2 regions of the Mesorhizobium sp. M0815 genome follow, and region 2 is predicted to be linked to the other one. Evidence: predicted binding sites of a transcription regulator. Region 2 holds the regulator's gene; the other holds the start of a gene.
What was found. Region 2 encodes LexA, which represses DNA repair genes until DNA is damaged. Its sites were predicted from a motif close to TGTTCNNNNTGTGTTCNG; they were not measured.
Positions count from the first base shown of each region.

Region 1: ruvC (crossover junction endodeoxyribonuclease RuvC) is a predicted target of LexA. The motif match lies at 9,292-9,309, and genes of this name have one in related genera.

Region 1 is NZ_JAMYOU010000002.1:108,370-118,520, reverse strand. It holds gene NKI01_RS03205 (inositol monophosphatase family protein) at 1-340, opposite strand, end outside; gene efp (elongation factor P) at 422-988, opposite strand; gene NKI01_RS03195 (LysR family transcriptional regulator) at 1,127-1,999, opposite strand; gene NKI01_RS03190 (zinc-dependent alcohol dehydrogenase family protein) at 2,095-3,111, shown strand; gene NKI01_RS03185 (tetratricopeptide repeat protein) at 3,157-4,188, opposite strand; gene NKI01_RS03180 (thiamine phosphate synthase) at 4,190-4,837, opposite strand; gene NKI01_RS03175 (DMT family transporter) at 5,014-5,898, opposite strand; gene NKI01_RS03170 (Lrp/AsnC family transcriptional regulator) at 6,032-6,481, shown strand; gene NKI01_RS03165 (sulfite exporter TauE/SafE family protein) at 6,577-7,347, shown strand; gene NKI01_RS03160 (DUF2269 family protein) at 7,388-7,939, opposite strand; gene rcdA (protease adaptor protein RcdA) at 8,518-9,045, shown strand; gene ruvC (crossover junction endodeoxyribonuclease RuvC) at 9,351-9,863, shown strand; gene NKI01_RS03145 (AbrB/MazE/SpoVT family DNA-binding domain-containing protein) at 9,920-10,151, shown strand, end outside.
Region 2 is NZ_JAMYOU010000001.1:44,488-54,638, reverse strand. It holds gene lpxB (lipid-A-disaccharide synthase) at 1-223, shown strand, start outside; gene gltA (citrate synthase) at 319-1,647, opposite strand; gene gltX (glutamate--tRNA ligase) at 1,826-3,247, opposite strand; partial or broken gene NKI01_RS00215 (ComEC/Rec2 family competence protein) at 3,344-5,807, shown strand; gene lexA (transcriptional repressor LexA) at 5,801-6,532, opposite strand; gene kynU (kynureninase) at 7,004-8,251, shown strand; gene NKI01_RS00200 (hormone-sensitive lipase) at 8,350-9,180, shown strand; gene NKI01_RS00195 (molybdopterin molybdotransferase MoeA) at 9,188-10,151, opposite strand, start outside.

The DNA of each region.
Region 1 (10,151 bases), on a different contig from region 2:
CGATCTGGCCTTGGCGCTCCAGCGCGATCGAGATCGCGAACAGCGGGATGCCGTGCAGGAAATTGGTGGTGCCGTCGAGCGGATCGACGATCCAGCGGTGCTGGCCGTCGTCGCCCTCGATCACGCCGCGTTCCTCCATCAGGAAGGCGTAGCCGGGCCGCGCCTTGGACAGTTCGGCAAAGACGATGTCTTCGGCCTTGCGGTCGGCCTGGCTGACATAGTCGCCCGGCCCCTTCATCGAGACCTGCAGGTTCTGCACTTCGCCGAAGTCGCGCGACAGCGAGCGGCCGGCCTTCATTGCGGCCTGGACCATGACATTGAGGATCGCGGAACGCGCCATTGCTCTTCTTCCTGTCGCTGCGCCTATCTGCTTTGACGCGTGATCCTATCCAAAAAGTCTGCCACTTTTCGGGATCACGCCTTAGTCGGCGCGGCGTACGTAAGTGATTTCGTTGGTATCGACGATGATACGCTCGCCCGAGCCGATGAACGGCGGCACCAGCACACGGATGCCGTTTTCGAGTATCGCCGGCTTGTAGGACGAGGCTGCCGTCTGGCCCCTCACCACCGGGTCGGCCTCGGTGATGGTCAGCGTCACCTGGTCGGGCAGCGAAATGCCGATCGGCCTTTCGTCATAGAGCTGGACCGTCACCATCATGCCGTCCTGCAGGAAGGCGGCGCGATCGCCGACGAACTCCTTTTGCAATTCGAGCTGCTCGTAGCTTTCGGTGTCCATGAACACCAGCGCGTCGCCCTGCTCGTAGAGGAAGGAAAAATCCTTCAGATCGAGCCGGATCTGCTCGACCGTCTCGGCCGAACGGAAGCGCTCGTTGAGCTTGGTGCCGTTGATCAGGTTCTTGAGTTCGACCTGGTTGTAGGCGCCGCCCTTGCCGGGCTTGACGGTGTTGGTCCTGACCGCCACCCAAAGGCCGCCATCATGCTCGATGACGTTGCCGGGACGGATTTCGTTGCCATTGATCTTGGCCATGGTGAGGTGATCCGGAAATGAGATGATCGCCGCAAAGGGCAATTTGGCGCCTCCAAGACCACAAATCGCTAGCAGAGGCAAGGAGCGCCTTCCGATGAAGCGGGAACGAAGCTCGCCCGGCAGCGCGGCGCGGCAGCCTCAGTCCGTCCTGACGATGGCGGTTACGGCCGCGCTCATGGCGTCGGCTACCTCTGTTAAAAGATGCAGGTGCGGCGAACGCAAGACGACAATTCGCAGCGACAGCTCGAGGCCGGGAGCGTCGACCAGGGCAATGCCCTCCGGCAGCTTTTCCTGCAGCAGCCGCTTGGGCAGCAGGCCAAGGCCTTGGCCTCGACGAACCCAGTCGATCTGGAGCGCGCTGTCCTGAATCTCGGCGCCGACCATCAACCTGTGGCCGCCCTCGGCAAGGGCAGCCGCCAGCCGCCGGCGCGCGTCGCAAGGTTCAGGACTGAGAACCCAGGGCATGGTCTTGACGTCGGCTTGCCGGCCGGTGTTTTCGGCGGCGATGATGGCGAGGGGCTCGGTTCCGACAACGCCGTCGCCAGTTTTGGAATTGCCGCCGTCCAGGATGAAGGCGAGGTCGAGCTGTCCGCGCTTGTGCTGGTCGGCCAGCTCAAGGCTCCAACCGCTCTTCAGACGCAGCGAAACCTTCGGAAACCGCGCCACGGCATCAGCAATGGCGGCGGCCACGGCTTTGTCGCAAAGTCCATGGGCGAGGCCGAGCCGCAGCAGACCCTCCGGCTCGTTGCCCCTGGCGAATGATCGCAGCGCGTCGACGGCGGCGAGAATGTCCTTGCCGCGTGCCAGCACCTCTACGCCGGCCGGGGTCAGTCGCGACGGCTTTAGCCGGCGGTCGAGCAATTCCGTGCCGAGCATCTCCTCCAGCCGCTGGATCTGGCGGGTGACGGCCGGCTGCGTCAACGGCAGGCGTCGAGCCACCTTCTGAATCGAACCCTCCTCGGCAAAGAGGGCCAGTGTTTTCAGTTCTTCGAGCACGAGACACCTGAACATGTCAGAGAGGCATAATTATGCTGAACATTATGAATTTGAAATCCGATGGATGGCAAGCGATTTTCCTCCGGCAGCACCAGCAGAGAAGGAACACGATGAAAGCGATCGAATTGCAGAGCCCGGGCGGCCTCGAGAATCTCAGAATGGTCGAGCGGCCGATGCCTGAACCAGGGCGCCAAGAGATGATTGTGAAGGTGAAGGCGACGGCGCTGAACTACCGCGATGCCGAGATCGTCCGCGGCAGCTATCACACGAAGTTTGCATTGCCGCTGGTGCCGCTGTCGGACGGCGTCGGCGAAGTCGTAGCCGTCGGCGCCGAGGTCAGCAGGTTCCAGATCGGCGACCGGGTCTGCGGCACGTTCTGGCAGCGCTGGGTCGGCGGCAGTTTCGCGATGGCCGAGCCCTCCTATCAACGTGGCGGCCCGATCGACGGGCTGCTCAGCGAATTTGCTCGGCTCGATGAACAGGCGGCGGTGCTGGCGCCGGCCAATCTGAGCGACTTCGAGGCGGCGACGCTGCCCTGCGCCGGCGTGACGGCATGGCACGCGCTGTTTACAGAGGGCAGCGTCGAGCCCGGCGACACCGTACTTTGTCTCGGCACCGGCGGCGTTTCCTTGTTTGCGATGCAATTCGCCGCCGCTGCCGGGGCGCGCGTCATCGTGACGTCGAGCAGCGACGAGAAACTTGCACGGGCAAAGCAACTGGGCGCGCATGATGGCGTGAACTATCGCAGCGTCCCCGACTGGGCATCGGCCGTGTTGGGATTGACGGATGGGCGCGGCGCCGACCATATCATCGAGGTTGGCGGACCGCAGAGTTTTACACAATCGCTGAGGGCAGCGGCGCGCGGCGCCCAGATCAACGTCATCGGCTATCTCGGCGGCAGTGACGGCGCCATCAACCCGCTCGACATCTTCCGCCGGCAGGTCAGGGCGCGAGGCATACCGGTGGGCTCACGCGAATCCTTCGAGGCGATGAACCGCGCCATTGTCGTCAACCGATTGAGACCGGTGATCGACCGGGTCGTACCGTGGACCCAGGCCGCCGAAGCCTTTCGGTACCTTGAACACGGCTCGCCCTTCGGCAAGGTCGTGCTCGATCATACGCAATGAGCCTCGCGCTTGCGAGTCCGGGTGCAATGAGTCGCGAGATCACAGTCAGGGCAGGCGATTGGCCCGTTGCAGCGCCTGCTGCGTCTGCTCGTCGGTCAGGCCCTGCAGGAAATCATCCATCTCTTGGTCGATGAGCCCAGCGCGGCGGGCGACAACATACCAGGCGCCGGCGAGGATCAGATCCGGATCGGTGCCGATGCCGTTCATGTAGAGCTTGGCGAGACGGTTCTGGGCGGCGACGTTGCCGCCTTCTGCGGCCTGCTTCATCCAGTTAAAGCCCGATTTCAGGTCGCGGGCGCCGCCGCGCCCCTCGATCATCCAGGTGGCGAGATCGATCTGCGCCGTGTCGTAGTTCTGCCGCGCAGCCTGTGCCAGCAGGCCGCGGGCGCGGACATCGTCGCGCGGCTTGCCGCCGGCGCCATTGGCGTAGACCTGTGCCATCGCATATTGTGCGTCGGCAAGCCCGGTCGCGGCGGCGCGCTCGTAATAGGATACGGCTTTGGCAATACCGGCATCGCCGGGCTCCTGTTCGACCATCAGCTGGGCAAAATTAAACTGCGCCAGGCGGTTGCCGGCTTCGGCGGCGGCCTGCATCAGCGCATAGGCCTCCTTCTCGTCCTTTTTGACGTAGCGGCCATCGAGCAGCATCAGCGCATACTGGAATTGCGATTCCGGGATGCCCTGCTCGGCGGCAAGCGCATACCACTTCGCCGCCCCTGCCGCGTCGACCGGCACGCCGAGGCCGCGCGACAATATCTCGGCCACCAGCGTCTGTGCCGCCGGATCGCCGTTTTGAGCACGGGAAATCGCAAGGTTGTAGGCCGTCTTGTAGAGGCCGCGCTGAAAGGCGCCGTAGGCGGCGTCGGACGGTTTTGCGCCGAAGCGGTCGGGGTTGATGGTATCGGCCGACGGCAAAGGGGCCGTGGTGGCGGGCTGCGGCAATGGTGGGAGAAACGGCTTGTCGGCAGGCTCGCTGGAATCCGGCCTCGGCTGCGGCAGCGGAACGGGTTCCGCCGCTATCGCCTGGGTTACGGCCGTTGCGAGAAAAGCGCTGAAAAGGATCGTCCGAGAGAGCACGTCAGTCCTCGAAGCGCGGTGCGGTTTCGTCGAGCAGCGCGTTGGCGGTGGCAACCGCCGTCTTCGGATCGACGTCGCCGGCGAAAACCGCGCTGGAAAGCGCCACGAATTCGGCACCGGTGGCGGCGACAGCTTCCACCGAGGCAAGATCGGATCCGGCCATGACGATGCAAGGGATCTGGATCACGTCCGCCCACCATTGCCCGAGCGACAGGTTGCGGGGATGCGGCTCCGGCTTGTTGTCGTAGCCGAAGCGACCGAAGAAAATATAATCGGGCCTGACCTCGCCAAGTTCCAGCGCGTCGTCGCGGGTCTTGGCGCCGCCGGTGCCGACCATCATCCTGGCCTGGAAGTGTTCGATCGTTTCGGCGAGCTCGTCCTTGCCGACCTCGACATGGATGCCGTCGGCCTGGACGCGGCCGGCGATGCGGGTGTCGCCAGCAATGATGACGGCAATGCCGGCCGCTTGCGCCACCGGCACGATCTGCTCGGCAAAGGCCTGGAAGGCGGCCTCGTCCATGCCGTTTTCCGGCAGGATCAGCGAGGCGACGTCACCGCCGTCGAAGGCTGCGGCGATGCGCTCGGCCGGCACGTTCGGCGGCGCGATCAACACGATACGGCAGCGGTTGGGGGGCGTTGCGTCATTCATTGGTGTTCGGTCCCGGTTATCGCCTATGCCGGGCGAAGATGGTAGCATTGCGGCATAGAGCAAAGTGCGGGGATTGAACAGGCGGCAGGGGGATCACGATTGCCGGCTAGATCTATCGGGGCTCGGCGCATGACTACCGTTGGCCGAAATTCTCCTCGCCTGGTCGCTTGCGGGCTCTACGCAGGCACTTTCGATTTCCAAAGCGACCAGCCGAGGTTCATGCCGGCGGCGGCGACCAGGATGGCGGCGGCGCCGGCGATCTGCGCCGGATGCAGCCGGTGGCCGAAGGCGACGACGTCGACGAGGATGGCGACGACTGGATAGATGAAGGACAGCGACCCCTGCAGATGCGTCGGCAGTTTCTGGATGGCGCCGTACATGAGGATGTACATCAGGCCGGTATGGACGATGCCGAGCGTCGCCAGCATGACCCAGCTCCGCGCATCGGCGGGAAGGTGGGTGAGATTGGCGAAAGGTGCCAGCATGAGAACGCCGACGCAGACCTGGATCAGGGCGATCAGGTGCGGCGGCGTGCCTTTGAGCTTCTTGGTGACGATAGCCGCAACGGCCCAGAAGAAAGCCGCGGCCAGCGCCATCGCAATGCCGGTAAAGTAATCCGTACCATGATCGCCTGCATCGGGCGCGGCCTGCACGATCAGCAGCATGCCGGCGAAGGCGATGCCGAGCCAGGTCAGCTTGGTCACCGTCAGCCGTTCGGAGAAGAAGAGCGCGCCAAAACCGACCAGCATGAAGGGTTGCGTATTGTAGACAGCCGTGGCGATCGAGATCGACGCGCGGGAAAACGCGCTGAACAGCAGCAGCCAGTTGATAACGATGGCAGCACCGCCGAGAGCCGCGATCGCGACAATGCGAAGCGACAGCCTGCCGCGCAGCAGTCCCAGCGCCGTGCAGATAACCAGCAGCGTTACCGCACCGAAGGCGCAGCGCCAGAACACCACGTCCATGATGGGTTGGTCGGACAGGACGACGAACCAGCCGATCGTGCCGAGGATCGCCATCGCCGCAGTCATTTCGATCGTGCCGCGTACCGTGTTGTCCATGGATGCTCCCGAAACCCGTTGAGATTCTATAATCCCACGGCAGATATGGGCCTTTCCATGACTTGTAGCTGGTGATATGCAGAACGAACCTAATTTAATTAGGTAAACATCGGCTTTTTCTTGGAATTGTAAAATGCTGGACGAGCTCGATAGAAAGCTCCTCGATATCCTGGTCAGGGATTCACGGACCTCGCTGAAGGAACTGGCGCTGCAGGTCGGGTTGTCGTCGCCAAGCGTTTCGGAGCGGCTTCGGCGGCTTGAGGATCGCGGCGTCATTCGCGCATTCACCATCGACATCGATCCGCAGGCGCTCGGCTACGCCTTGCAGGCGATCGTTCGCATCCGGCCGTTGCCCGGTAAGCTGCACATCGTCCAGAAGCTGATCGAGGAAATCCCGGAATTCGGCGAATGCGACAAGGTGACGGGCGATGACTGCTTCGTCGCCCGGCTGTTCGTCCGCTCGATCGGCGAGCTCGACGGGATTCTCGACCGCATCGCCGACAAGGCCGAAACCAGCACCGCCATCATCAAGGCGCAGCCGATCCGGAGACGCCCGCCGCCGCTCGACATGCCAAATATGTGACGGGCTCCGGTGGCGTGGCCCACGTATTTGCGGTCGCGGTCTGGCCATTTCTGGTCTATTCCAGAGTTCAACTTTCCCTCCAGCCTCCTTTCCCCATGTCAGGCCTGCTCATCGATCCCTGGTTCTATGCCGCGGCCATGCCGGCCGTCATCCTCGTCGGCCTGTCGAAAGGCGGCTTCGGCGGCGCCGTCGGCTTTGTCGGCGTGCCATTGATGGCGCTGACCATGCCGCCGGTTCAGGCTGCCGCAATTCTTCTGCCAATTCTGTGCCTGATGGACATTGTCTCGGTGTGGACATGGTGGGGTATCTTCGACCGCAAGATGCTGGCCGACATGATGCCGGGTGCCGTGATCGGCATTGCCCTTGGCTGGCTGACGGCGGCACTTGTAACCGAAGAGATGGTCCGGCTGATCGTCGGCGCGGTCGCCCTGATCTTCGTGCTGCGCTGGCTCTATTTGCAACTCCGCCACGGTGCCGGCCACGCGGCGGAGCCCAACCGCGTTGCCGCCGGCTTCTGGGGTACCGTTGCCGGGTTCACCAGCTTCGTCGCCCATGTCGGCGGCCCGCCTTTTCAGGTCTATGCGTTGCCGATCAGGCTGGATCCGAAGGTGCTGTCCGGCACCGCGGCGATCTTCTTCGCCGTCACCAATGCACTGAAGCTCATCCCCTATTTCGCGCTCGGCCAGTTCGACACCACCAATTTGACCGCGTCGGCGGTGCTGATGCCGCTGGCGCCGCTGTCGACAATCGCCGGCGCCTGGCTGGTGCGGCGGATGCGGCCGGAGCTGTTCTATCCCTTCACCTATGCGACCGTGGCGGTCGTCGCGGTCAAGCTTCTGTGGGACGGCATCGCCGGCCTTCTGTAAGACGGCGGCCCCAGGCGGCCGCCGCCGGATTCCTTAAACCTCAGGCGGCACTCGGCAGCAGCGGCCGCGTCCTGCCAAGCGCGAGAGCAGCGCCGGTTGCCAGCACGAACGCCATGCAGCCAAGAATGGTGATGTCGTGCAGTGTCGGCTTCAGCACCATGTCCGCGATGATCATCAGCATCACCGAATAGTCGAAGCGCGCGGCATTGAGGACGCGCTGGCCCTGGGCAAGCACCGCCGGCGTCACGCCATCCTTGGCGATCATGCCTGCCATGCGGTCGGCAGTCGGCTTGAAGACGAACATGCCGATGCAGAAGGTCGTCGCATAACCGGCAAGGCCGATCAGCACCCACAAATCGGAAAAGCCGACCCAGAAGCCGCACATGATGAGGCCGAAGAGCAATGTCAGCATCGACATCGGCGCGAAGAACCGGTTACCGAGCTCGCCAGTGGCGCGCATCGCCTGCAACATGCCTTCGACGTTTCCAGCGCGGTCGGCGCGTACCGCAAGCAGCATCAGGGTGAAGCCGCCGCCGACCCAGAGGATCGCCGAGACGATGTGCAGAAATTTAACGGCCGAGTACCAGTCCATTGTTCGCTCCTTGAGAAATTTTCATGATTGCCGGAGCGCAATTTTGCTCCGCCTCGTTGCGAGGAGCGGGCGTTTAGCGCGGCGCCTGTTTCGGAACGATGTCGCGCGGCGAGCGGATCTGTTTCGGTATGTCGGTCACGATCTGGAGGAACCGTGGCGCAAGCGCGTCGCCCCCACTTTCCAGCCGGTGGTGAGAGCGGCGGCTTAGCCGGCCATCTGTGCTGTTACGGCACAGATGCTGGGCGCTTGATCGAAAAATATGCCCTGCGTTAAGGCTTTGTTAAGCTTTACAGGCGTTTACTATGTCCATCCAGTGATCTGGATTCTTACCGAGTGGTTGGAGCCACTTTGTTTGACGCCTCCCTGTTAAACTCCTGAGAGCCGCCTTATCCGCGGCTCTTTTTTTGTTCGCCAGCATGGAGCCCCTTGGGCCAAATGCGGCCGTTAACCGTTTGTTAAACATGTGCTTGCCTTCGCCGGCAGCGAAGCGCATTTTCAAGCTTCAGTCGTTTAGGCTGCCGGACATGGCGGCCAAGAGCCGAATCGGCCGGCTGTCAGGCAAGTGCAGGGGCGCAGCGATGAACGAGCCTTCGAAGGCGAGCGCGAACACCATCAAGCTGGCGGAGCGCCGGGTTTTCTCCCAATCCTTCAAGCCGCTCTATCAGGAAGGCATGGGCTTGGTCGAGCAGGCGGCCGAATATCTCGACGGCAAGGGCCGCGCCGAGGCCAAGAAGCTGTCGAGGCTGGCGGCGACGCTTTATGCGGCCGAGTCGATGCGGCTGACCACCAGGCTGATGCAGGTCGCCTCGTGGCTGCTTTTGCAGCGGGCGGCGAATTCCGGCGAGATGACCCGCGATCAGGTGGCTTCCGAAAAATCCAAGGTGCGTCTCGACACCGCCTCCGCGCATGACGAGGCGCCCGGCTGGGCCGAGCTGCCGACGGATTTCGTCGACCTCGTCAACCGCTCGCTGCGCCTGCAGGCGCTGGTGCGCCGCATGGACGAGGAGATCTATGGCGGCCTCGCCGAGGTGCCTCAGTCGAGCCGTCGCCTCAATCCGGTCTCCGACCAGATCACGTTGCTCAACACGGCTTTCGCCCGCGGCTGAGAGACCGTTTGGAAACTCTACTCCAGCGGCCATCTGGCGGCGTTTTCTCCGCTTACCTGCAGCGCCGCGTCCTTTTGGACACGCAAAGGACACTGCAGCACTTTGATTGCGCATGATCCCCTCGGGATCACGCGTGGGCTCACGGACCAAATGTCCGCTGCGCTCCGGTTCTCGAAACCACCACCATATGACTCGCCGGAGCGACTTTCGAAACGGTCTCAGAGGCTTTGTGGACATCACGAGCCCCGTTTCTGGTTTGTTCACATTTCGCTGGCATCGCTGCCCGCCGAAGGTAGACTTGGCGGATGGGGGAAGCGATTCGCATCATCGGCATCGATCCGGGGCTTAGGCGCACCGGCTGGGGCATCGTCGAAAGCCTTGGCAATTCGCTGCGCTTCGTCGCTTCCGGCACAGTACGGTCCGACGACAAGGCGGCGCTGGCGGTGCGTCTTTGCCAATTGCATGACGGGCTTGCCGAGATCCTGCATGCCACGATGCCGCACGAGGCGGCGGTCGAGCAGACCTTCGTCAACAAGGATGCCGCGGCGACGCTGAAACTCGGCCAGGCACGCGGCATCGCCATGCTGGTGCCGGCGCGCGCCGGCCTTGCCGTTGCCGAATATGCGCCCAACGCCGTCAAGAAGGCGGTGATCGGCGTCGGCCATGGCGACAAGAAGCAGATCCATATGATGGTCAAGGTGCTGATGCCGAAGGCGACTTTCGACACCGACGACGCCGCCGATGCGCTGGCCATCGCCATCTGTCACGCGCATCACAGGCAGAGCATCGCCTACAGGATGGCGATGCTGGCCGAATAAGTTTGTTCTTGACTTGTTCTCCAGTGAACAATAAGTAATACCAACGAGGTATTACCATGCGCGTTACCACCAAGGGCCAAGTGACCATCCCGAAGGAAATACGGGATCATCTGGGTATCGGCCCGGGCTCGGAGGTGGAGTTCGTCCCCACCGAGGACGGTGCTCGTGTCATTGCGGTCGACGAAAACATGTCGAAGGAGGAAGCCTCGCGCAGATTCAGCCAGATGCTCGGCCGTATGGCTGGTACGCTGGATCTGGGGGGCATGACGGCGGACGAATATGTGGAAT
Region 2 (10,151 bases):
AGCCTTGCCCAATCTCATCGCCGACCGGCCGGTCGTGCCGGAACACTACAACCAATATGTGCGTCCGCATTATCTGGCGCGCCAGCTGGAGGCGCTATTCTCCGATACCGCCTACCGCGCCTGGCAGAAGGACGGTTTTGCCGAAATCGCCGGGCGTATGGCAACCGACAAGCCGTCAGGCGAGATGGCGGCGGGGGTGGTGATGGGCATGGTGAGGAAGTGAGCGAGTAGTGAGTAGCGAATAGGAAATGGTGCTGGCCGTAACAGCCAAGCTGCTTCAGCTACTACTCGCTACTCGCTACTCGCTACTCGCTACCTTCACCGCTTCGCGATCGGCACGTAATCCCGTTCCGGCGCACCGGTATAAAGCTGGCGCGGACGGCCGATCTTCTGGTGCGGGTCCTCGATCATCTCCTTCCACTGCGCGATCCAGCCGACGGTGCGGGCAACCGCGAACAGCACGGTGAACATGGTAGTGGGGAAGCCCAGCGCCTTCAGCGTGATGCCGGAATAGAAATCGACGTTGGGGTAGAGCTTCTTCTCGATGAAATAGGAATCGGTCAGCGCGATCTTTTCCAGCTCCATGGCGATGTCGAGCAGCGGATCGTCCTTGATGCCGAGCTCGCCCAGGACTTCGTGCGCGGTCTTCTGCATGATCTTGGCGCGCGGATCGTAGTTCTTATAAACGCGGTGGCCAAAGCCCATCAATCGGAACGGATCGTTCTTATCCTTGGCGCGCGCAATGAATTCCGGGATGTGATCGACATGGCCGATCTCGCCCAACATGTTCAGGGCTGCCTCGTTGGCTCCGCCATGTGCAGGACCCCACAGGCAGGCGATGCCGGCAGCGATACAGGCAAAGGGATTGGCGCCCGACGAGCCGGCGAGGCGGACGGTCGAGGTCGAGGCGTTCTGCTCGTGGTCGGCGTGCAGGATGAAGATGCGCTCCATCGCGCGCGCCAGCACCGGATTGATCTTGTATTCCTCGCAAGGCACGGCGAAGCACATATGCAGGAAGTTGGCTGCGAAATTCAGTTCGTTCTTCGGATAAATGAACGGCTGGCCGATGTGGTATTTATACGCCATCGCCGCGATCGTTGGCATCTTGGCGATCAGCCGCATCGAGGCGACCATGCGTTGATAAGGGTCCGAGATATCGGTGGAATCGTGATAGAAGGCCGACAGCGCGCCGACCACGCCGCACATCACCGCCATCGGATGCGCATCGCGGCGGAAGCCGGTGAAGAAGCGCGACATCTGCTCATGCACCATGGTGTGGCGCGTCACCCGGTAGTCGAAATCGTCCTTCTGCGCCTTGGTCGGTAGTTCTCCGTAGAGCAAGAGATAGCAGACTTCGAGGAAGTCGCCGTGCTCGGCCAGCTGGTCGATCGGGTAGCCGCGGTGCAAGAGAATACCGGCATCGCCATCGATGAAGGTGATTTCCGATTCGCAGCTCGCCGTCGACGTAAAACCGGGATCGTAGGTAAATACGCCGGTGGTGCTGTAGAGCGAACCGATGTCGATGACATCAGGTCCTACCGAACCACTTCGTATCTTGAATTCATGGGTTTTGCCGTCGAGTTCCAGTTTTGCCGTCGACGCCTGGGTTTTGCCGCCAAATTCCATCTTTGTCGCAGGTTCGGTCATAGCAAACTCCTTTTTGTTTCCTCAGGCCGGCAACGGCAAAACATTGAACCCAACACGTCAAAAGCATCGGAATACGCACATTTGCGCCCGCAATTGAATCTGCGCGCCAGATTAGGCCAAGACCCAATGTTGCACTGCGAAACACACCTTTCAATGCCAATCTTCTTGGGCCAGTTTCCTAATCGATTTGATCGGCAATCCGCGCCAGGCCTTCCTCGCGGCCAAGCACGGCCAGCACATCGAAGACGCCGGGCGAGGTGCTTTTGCCGGTGAGCGCGGCGCGCAGAGGTTGGGCCACGGCGCCGAGTTTGTGGCCGCCGGCCTGCGCATAGTCGCGGATCGCGGCTTCCGCCGAGGCGGCAGACCAGTCCGAAATCGTGGCCAGTGCCGCATGAGCGCCCCGCAGGATCGCGCGCGCCTCACCGCTGAGCAGCGCCGCCGCCTTCTCGTCGACCGGCATCGGCCGCTCGACGAACAGGAATGCAGCCCCTTCAACAAGTTCGACCAGCGTCTTGGCGCGCTCCTTCAGGCCTGGCAAAGCGGCAAGCAATTGCGCCTTGCGTCTGTCGTCGAGGCTAGCTGCGATCGCCGGACCGCCGTCGAGATAGGGCAGAGTGGCGATGAAGATGTCGAGCAGCGCCGCGTCGTTCATGCGGCGCATGTGCACGCCGTTCAGCGCCTCGAGCTTGGCGAAGTCGAAACGGGCGGCGCCCTTGTTGACGTCGCCAATGTCGAACCATGCGATCATGTTGGCGATCGACATGATCTCATCGTCGCCGTGGCTCCAGCCAAGCCTCGCCAGATAATTGAGCAGCGCCTCCGGCAGGTAGCCCATGGCGCGATAGGCCTCGACGCCGAGCGCACCGTGCCGTTTCGACAGCTTGGCGCCGTCGGCACCGTGGATCAGCGGGATATGCGACATCGACGGCACCTCCCACCCCATGGCATGGTAGATCACCGTCTGGCGGGCGGCGTTGGTCAAATGGTCGTCGCCGCGGATGATGTGGGTGACGCCCATGTCGTGATCGTCGACGACGACGGCATGCATGTAGGTCGGGTTGCCGTCCGAGCGCAGAATAATGAAATCGTCGAGATCCTTGTTGGGAAAGCGCACGTCGCCCTGGACGCGGTCATGCACAACCGTCTCGCCGTCTGTCGGCGCCTTGATGCGGATCGCCCCCTTGGCGCCGGCCGGCGCCTCGGAGGGGTCGCGGTCGCGCCAGCGGCCGTCATAGCGGGGAGGCAGCCCCTTGGCTCGTGCGCTCTCGCGCATTGCCTCCAACTCGGCAGGCGTCGCGTAACAATAATAGGCCTTGCCCATGCGAACGAGTTCCTCGGCCACCTCGCGATGGCGCGGCGCACGCTCGAACTGCGACACCGGCTCACCGTCCCATGTCAGGCCAAGCCAGGAAAGCCCGTCGAGGATGGCCGCGGTTGCCGCATCGGTGGAACGCTCGCGGTCGGTGTCCTCGATGCGCAGCAGCATCGTGCCGGCTGTGTGCTTGGCATACAGCCAGTTGAACAGCGCCGTGCGCGCCCCGCCAATATGCAGATAGCCGGTGGGCGAGGGGGCAAAACGGGTGACGACCTTGTCGGGCATGGAACTCTCAGGCAGGCGAAGGAAGTGGGTTTGCGGACTTTCGCGCGTTGCGCGTTCATGTAGCATAGGAGGTCGAGGGCGCAAGGGGCAGACCCGATGGCTGTGCGAGGCCGTGGTGCGGGCGAGGGCGAGGACGTTGGCAGCGGCGTCAGCGAACGCTTGCTGTTTGCCGCGCCCGTGCCTGTCCTGCCGGCACCGGCATTGCTGCCGGTTCCACGCTTTGATGCCCCGTCGCTGCCGGCGAGCGACCCAGCAACGGTTCTCGTGCCCGCGGCCGAGCCCATCGTGCGCCTACGCCGGCGTTTCCGCCTCCCGTCACCGTCCCGTATCCGCAACGGCGTAACCTCGGCGGTCGGCCTGGAGCTCGACCGTGGGGTCGCCTTCCTGCTGGTGCCGGTGTTCCTCGCATGCGGGGATCGTATATTTTGCGCTGGCGGTGGAGCCGGCCTTTCCACAGCCGATCGCAATCGTCGCCTTGGCAGCCCTCTGTGCCGTCGCCTCGCGGTCGTGGCCCAGAACCCGCCTGTGCTTCATGGCGGCGTTGCTCTGCGCGCTTGGCGTGCTTGCCGCCAAGGTCGAGACCTGGCGTGTCGGAACGCATATGCTCGGTTCCGAAATCTCGACGCGCCTCACGGGTCGCGTCGTATCGTTCGAGCCCATGGCGAGCGGCCGCATCAGGCTGACGATCGATGTGATCTCAACCGCCAGGCCGACACTGCGCTACATGCCGGAACGGGTCCGCGTTTCGGCGATGAAAATACCGGCTGAGCTGACCGCCGGTTCCGAGATCGCCGGCTATGTGCGGCTGCTGCCGCCGACCGGGCCGGTGCGGCCCGACAGCTATGATTTCTCCTTCGACAGCTATTTTGCCGGTATCGGCGGCAGCGGCTTTTTTCTCGGCAATCCGAAAGTCGTGTCGTCGGGCAGCATGCCGTTTGCCGCGCGGCTTTCTTCCGCGATCGAAGACGCGCGCGAATCCATCGCCGACCATATCCGCAGCCGCATCGGCGGCGCCGAGGGCGAGATTGCTGCTGCGCTGATCGTCGGCGTGCGCGCCGGCATTCCCGAGGAGATCAACGAAGCGATGCGGCGTACCGGCATCTACCACATCATCTCCATCTCGGGGCTGCATATGGCGTTGGTCGCCGGCACCATTATGGCGCTGCTGCGCGGCGCCTTTGCGCTGTTTCCCGATTTCTCATCGCGACGGCCGGTCAAGAAATACGCGGCGGCCGCCGCGCTTTTTTCGATTGCGGCCTACCTCGTCTTTTCCGGCATTGTGGTGGCGGCCGAACGCAGCTTCATCATGTTGGCGGTGATGCTTATCGCCGTGCTGTTCGACCGGGCCGCGCTCACCATGCGCAACCTGGCGATCTCGGCCATCGCGGTCATTCTGGTGTCGCCGCACGAGGTGGTCGGTCCGAGCTTCCAGATGTCCTTCGCCGCGACGGCGGCCCTTGTCGGCGCCTATGCAGGCTGGTCCGATTACCGCGCCGGCGGGGCCACCACGCCGCCGCCCCGGCGGTCGCCGCTACGCTTTGCCACTAGAAAGGTACTGATGGGCATGGGCGGCCTGGCGATGACCTCGATCATTGCAGGGAGCGCCACGGCGCTTTTCGCCATATGGCATTTCCAGCGCGTGGCGCCGCTCAGCCTGTTCGCCAATCTGGCCATCATGCCTATCGTCTCACTGGTCGTCATGCCCTTCGCCGTCCTCAGTGCGCTGGCGATGCCGTTCGGCGCGGATGGGCCTTTCCTCTACGTGATGGGCAAGGGGCTGACGGCGATGATCGCCCTGTCCGGGTGGATCTCCGAGCGCTCGCCGATCGATGCGGTCGGGCTGATTTCGCTGAGATCTGTCCTTTTGGTGACGATCGCCCTCGTCATTGCCAGCATGGCGACGACCTGGTTGCGGCTCGTGGCCCTTCCTTTTGCGCTCGCCGGCTTGCTAACGACAACGCAGACGCGCGTACCCGATGTATTGATCTCGGAGGACGCACGGCTCGTCGCGCTGCCGATCGGCAGCGGTGAACTCGCGGTCAACCGGGCACGCCCGAATGAGTTCACCATCGACAACTGGAAACGCGCGCTCACATCAGAGGCTATCGTCGCGCCGGAAACACCTGGAAAGAACGATCCGCAATTCGACATTGCCGATCCGGCCGACTTACCGCCGGGCATGCCGTTCATTTGCACGGACGGTCTCTGCCTTGCCAGGCATCCATCCGGCGCGATCATCGCGCTAGCCAATGACCGCGATACTGCACGGCCAGCCTGCGCCTTTGCCAGCTTGATCGTCATCGACGACGCCACCGCCCATAATCCCTGCTACTACGACCGGCTGGTCCTCGTCGTCACCAAACGGCAACTGGCGCGCGCGGGAAGTGCGGCCGTCTATTTCGATCCACAAGCGGCAACACGCGCCGAAATCCGCTTCGCCGTCGAAAAATCATACCGGCCCTGGCACGTGCAGCGGAAATTTTCACGCGCGGCGCGGGGCATGCCGCCATACCGCAGAGCCGACAAGCCAAAAGCCGGCGCCAAGGGCGCAGCTCAGTAGCGGCGGATCAGCCCAACGAGCTTGCCCTGCACCTTGACCCTGTCTGGTCCGAAGATGCGCGTCTCGTAGGCCGGATTGGCGGCTTCCAGGGCGATCGAGGCGCCCTTGCGGCGGAACCGCTTCAGCGTCGCTTCTTCCTCGTCGACCAGTGCCACCACGATCTCACCGGGGCTCGCCGTATCGGCATTGCGGATGATCACCGTGTCGCCGTCGAAAATGCCAGCCTCGATCATCGAATCGCCTTTGACCTCGAGCGCATAATGCTCGCCGCCCATGATCATGTCCGGCGGCACCGAGATCGAATGCGTCTGGTGCTGGATGGCATCGATCGGCACACCAGCGGCGATGCGGCCCATCACCGGGATAGACACGGCGGCGACGACATCGTCGTCATTGCCGGCTGCAGGGACGCGCGACGATGTCGGCTTGCCTTGCCGAGGACCTTGCCCAAGACTGCCCTGGATGACACTCGGCGAGAACTTGCGTGCCGCATTGAGGCCGGGGGCGATCGAATCGGGCAGGCGCAGCACCTCCAGCGCACGGGCCCTGTTGGGCAAACGGCGAATGAAGCCGCGCTCCTCCAGCGCCGTAATCAGCCGGTGGATTCCCGATTTGGAAGCCAGGTCGAGCGCTTCCTTCATCTCGTCGAAGGAGGGCGGGATACCGCTTTCCTTCAGCCTTTCGTGGATGAACATAAGCAGTTCGTGTTGTTTGCGTGTCAGCATAGCGACCCCCAACAGAATCAGAAAAACAAACCCAGAACAAACACTATCTGTTCCAGTTGTGTTCCGCAACTGTTTAAAGTTTAATGAATGTGTTAGGGCTCGGGTAACGATACCACTCGCCAAACCGGGACGCTGCATTTTCACCGCCGCGGGCCTCATCGCCTTGATTCTGCTTTCGTTTGCGGCCTCTGGGTTTCCAGAAGGCGGCACTGGTATCGGCCGTCAGCCGGCAAAGGGGCACGGAATTGAAGCCGTATCGACTGTGCGGTTTGGTCAATGCACCGTGAACGAAACGAACTCAAAACGCCAACCTTGGGTTGGCTTGGCTCCTGGTTTCCACCGCATGGTCAGGCAACTTGTCGCCGGTGGAGCCTTGCTGCGCGATACCAGGTAATGGAGAACCGCTCGTGACCGATGGATGCCGTCGATGCGTGTCCGGCGTTGCGGTGAATCTTGGGGAGCAGACAAATCATGACAGGAATTCCCGATCTCGTGGCCATAAGGGCGATGGATGCTGCAGATCCGCTGCGCGCGATGCGCGACCGCTTTGTGCTGCCGCAAGGAGTGATCTATCTCGACGGCAATTCGCTAGGGGCCGCTTCGCGTGCCGCTTTCGATGAATTGAGCAAGGCAGTGACCGAAGAATGGGCGCATGATCTCATCCGCGCCTGGAACACGGCCGGCTGGTTCAACATGCCGCTCGAACTTGGCGACCAGCTCGGGCGCCTGATCGGTGCCGCGGCCGGCCAGACGGTGGTCTGCGACACGACATCGGTCAACATCTACAAGCTGCTGCACGCCGCCATGGCCATGCGGCCGGAGCGGCAGGTCATCGTCGCCGAGGGCGACAGTTTTCCGACAGACCTCTACATGGCTGAGGGTGTGGTTTCGACGCGAAAAGATACGCTGCTGCGCCTCTCGGGGGTCGACGCGCCGAGCATCGAAGAGCTGATCGACGAACGCACCGCCGTGGTGCTGGTCAACCACGTCAACTACAAGTCGGGCGAACTGCGCGACGTGCCGGCGCTGACGCGCAGGGCCCAGGAAGCCGGGGCGATGATCGTCTGGGATCTCTGCCACACCGCCGGTGCGATGCCAGTCGAGCTCGACACGGCAAACGCCGATTTTGCCGTTGGCTGCACCTACAAATATCTGAATGGCGGACCGGGCGCGCCTGCCTTCATCTATGCGGCTGAGCGGCATCTTGCCGACATCCAGCAGCCGCTCACCGGCTGGTGGGGCCATGCACGGCCCTTCGCCTTCGAGCCAGGCTATGCGGCCGGCACCGGCATCCGCCGGTTTCTGTGCGGCACCCAGCCGGTCCTGTCGATGCGCACGCTGAAGGGCGCGCTCGACATCTGGAACGATGTCGACATGACGGCGGTGCGCAAGAAGAGCATCGCGCTGGCCGATCTGTTCATCGAGCTTGTCGAGGCAAAGTGCGGCACTTACGGGCTAACGCTCGAAAGCACGCGCGACGGGGAAAAACGCGGCAGCCAGATTTCATTCATGCACGAGCATGGCTACCAGATCATGCGCGCGCTGATCGAACGTGGCGTGATCGGCGATTTTCGCGCGCCATCGACCATGCGCTTAGGCTTCACCCCGCTCTATGTCGGCTATGCCGATGTCTGGCAGGCCGTCGAAGTGCTTGTGGACATCCTGCGCACCGGTGCGTGGAAGGATGCGCGCTTCGCCATCAAGGCGGCTGTCACTTGAGATTGATGCGAGAGCTGGCATCGTGAGGCTGGCGACGACGCGCCGCGCGATGCTCACGGCTACGCGGCAAGGCCATATTGCCAAGGGGAGGGCGCAGGGTGTTCGAACGTCACATTGCCGATTGGGACAACGCCTATGCCAATGGCGCCAACATAGCCGGCAGCGATCGCTGGCCGGCGGCCTGGGTCGAGCCCGCGCGGGTTTTTCGCGACGTGCTTTCGACCGAGGGCCGGGCGCGGCTCGACATGGCCTATGGCGATGGCCCACGCAACCGGCTCGATCTTTTCCTGCCGGCCACCAAGCCCAAGGGGCTCGTGGTGTTCGTCCATGGCGGCTACTGGATGGCATTCGACAAGAGTTTCTGGTCGCATCTTGCCGCTGGCGCTGTTGATCGCGGCTATGCCGTGGCGATGCCGTCCTACACGCTCTGTCCGCAGATGCGCATTGGCGGCATCGTCAAGGAAGTCGGCGCGGCGATCGGCAAGGCGGCGGGGATGGTCGCAGGGCCGCTGATGCTGACCGGACACTCGGCCGGTGGCCATCTTGTTAGCCGGATGGTTACGACGACGACGCCGCTGGCGCCCGAAATTGTCCGGCGCATTCGCCATATCGTATCGATCTCGGGTGTGCACGATTTGCGCCCGATCATGCGCACCGGCATGAACGAGACGCTGGCGATCGATGAGGCCGAGGCGCAGGCCGAAAGCCCGGTGCTGCTGCGCCCGATGGACAAGGCCCGCCTGACCTGCTGGGCCGGCGGCGGCGAGCGCGCCGAATTCCTGCGCCAGAGCGCGTTGCTGGCCAATATCTGGATCGGCCTGGGTGCCGCGACCAGTTCGGTGGTCGAGCCTGACCGGCATCATTTCAACATCATCGACGGTTTGGCCGATCCAGACCATCCGCTGACCCGGACCTTGATCTCGGAGTGAGGCAGGTTCAGCGTAGCATCAGCACGTCGCAGGCGGCGCCCGCCGCCGCGGCGGGCGTGAACGGCGCATGGACGATCAGCCCGTTGGCATCGGCCAGCATTTTCAGCATCGAGGAGTCCTGGATGCCGAACGGCGTCGCCACGAGCGTACCGGCGTCGTCTGTGACAACAGCCCGCACATAATCTTGCCTGAGATCGTTGGCCGGCATGGCAGCGCCGAGCCGTGCCTCACGCATATCCTGCTGAAAGGCGCGGCCGCCGAGCCGCGCCAGCAGCGGCTTCAGGAAGAGCTGGGTGCAGACCAGGCTCGCCACCGGATTGCCGGGCAAGCCGATGCAGCGAATGTCGCCCAGCCGCCCGAACATCAGCGGCTTGCCCGGCCGCATGGCGATCTTCCAGAAATCGAGAGTCATGCCTTGCCCGGTCAGCACGTCATGGACGAAATCGTGGTCACCGACCGAGGCACCGCCCAGCGTGACGATGACGTTCGCGCCAGCCTTCACGGCCTTTTCCACCAGCGCAGCGATCGCCTCCCTGCGGTCCGGCGCGATGCCAAGGTCGAGCACTCGCGCACCGACCGACTGTGCGGCGGCGGCGACACCATAGGCGTTGGAGGAGATGATCTGGTCGGGGCCAAGCTCGCTGCCCGGCGGCAGCAATTCGTCGCCGGTGGCGATGATGGCGACCAACGGCCTTTTGACCACGCCGACCTCGGGGTGGTTGGCCGATGCCGCCAGCGACAAGGCCGCCGGGTCGAGCAGGCGGCCTTTGTGCAGCAGGACGTCGCCTTTGGCGAAATCGAGCCCGAGGCGGCGGATGTTTCGCCCCTGCACCGTCGGCTCCGTCACTTCGACGACACCGCGGCCGAGATCGCGGACGTTCTCCTGGATGACGATGGTGTCGGCGCCTTCGGGAAGCGGCGCGCCGGTGAAGATACGGACGGCCTGCCCCTGCTGCACCGTCCCGGCAAAG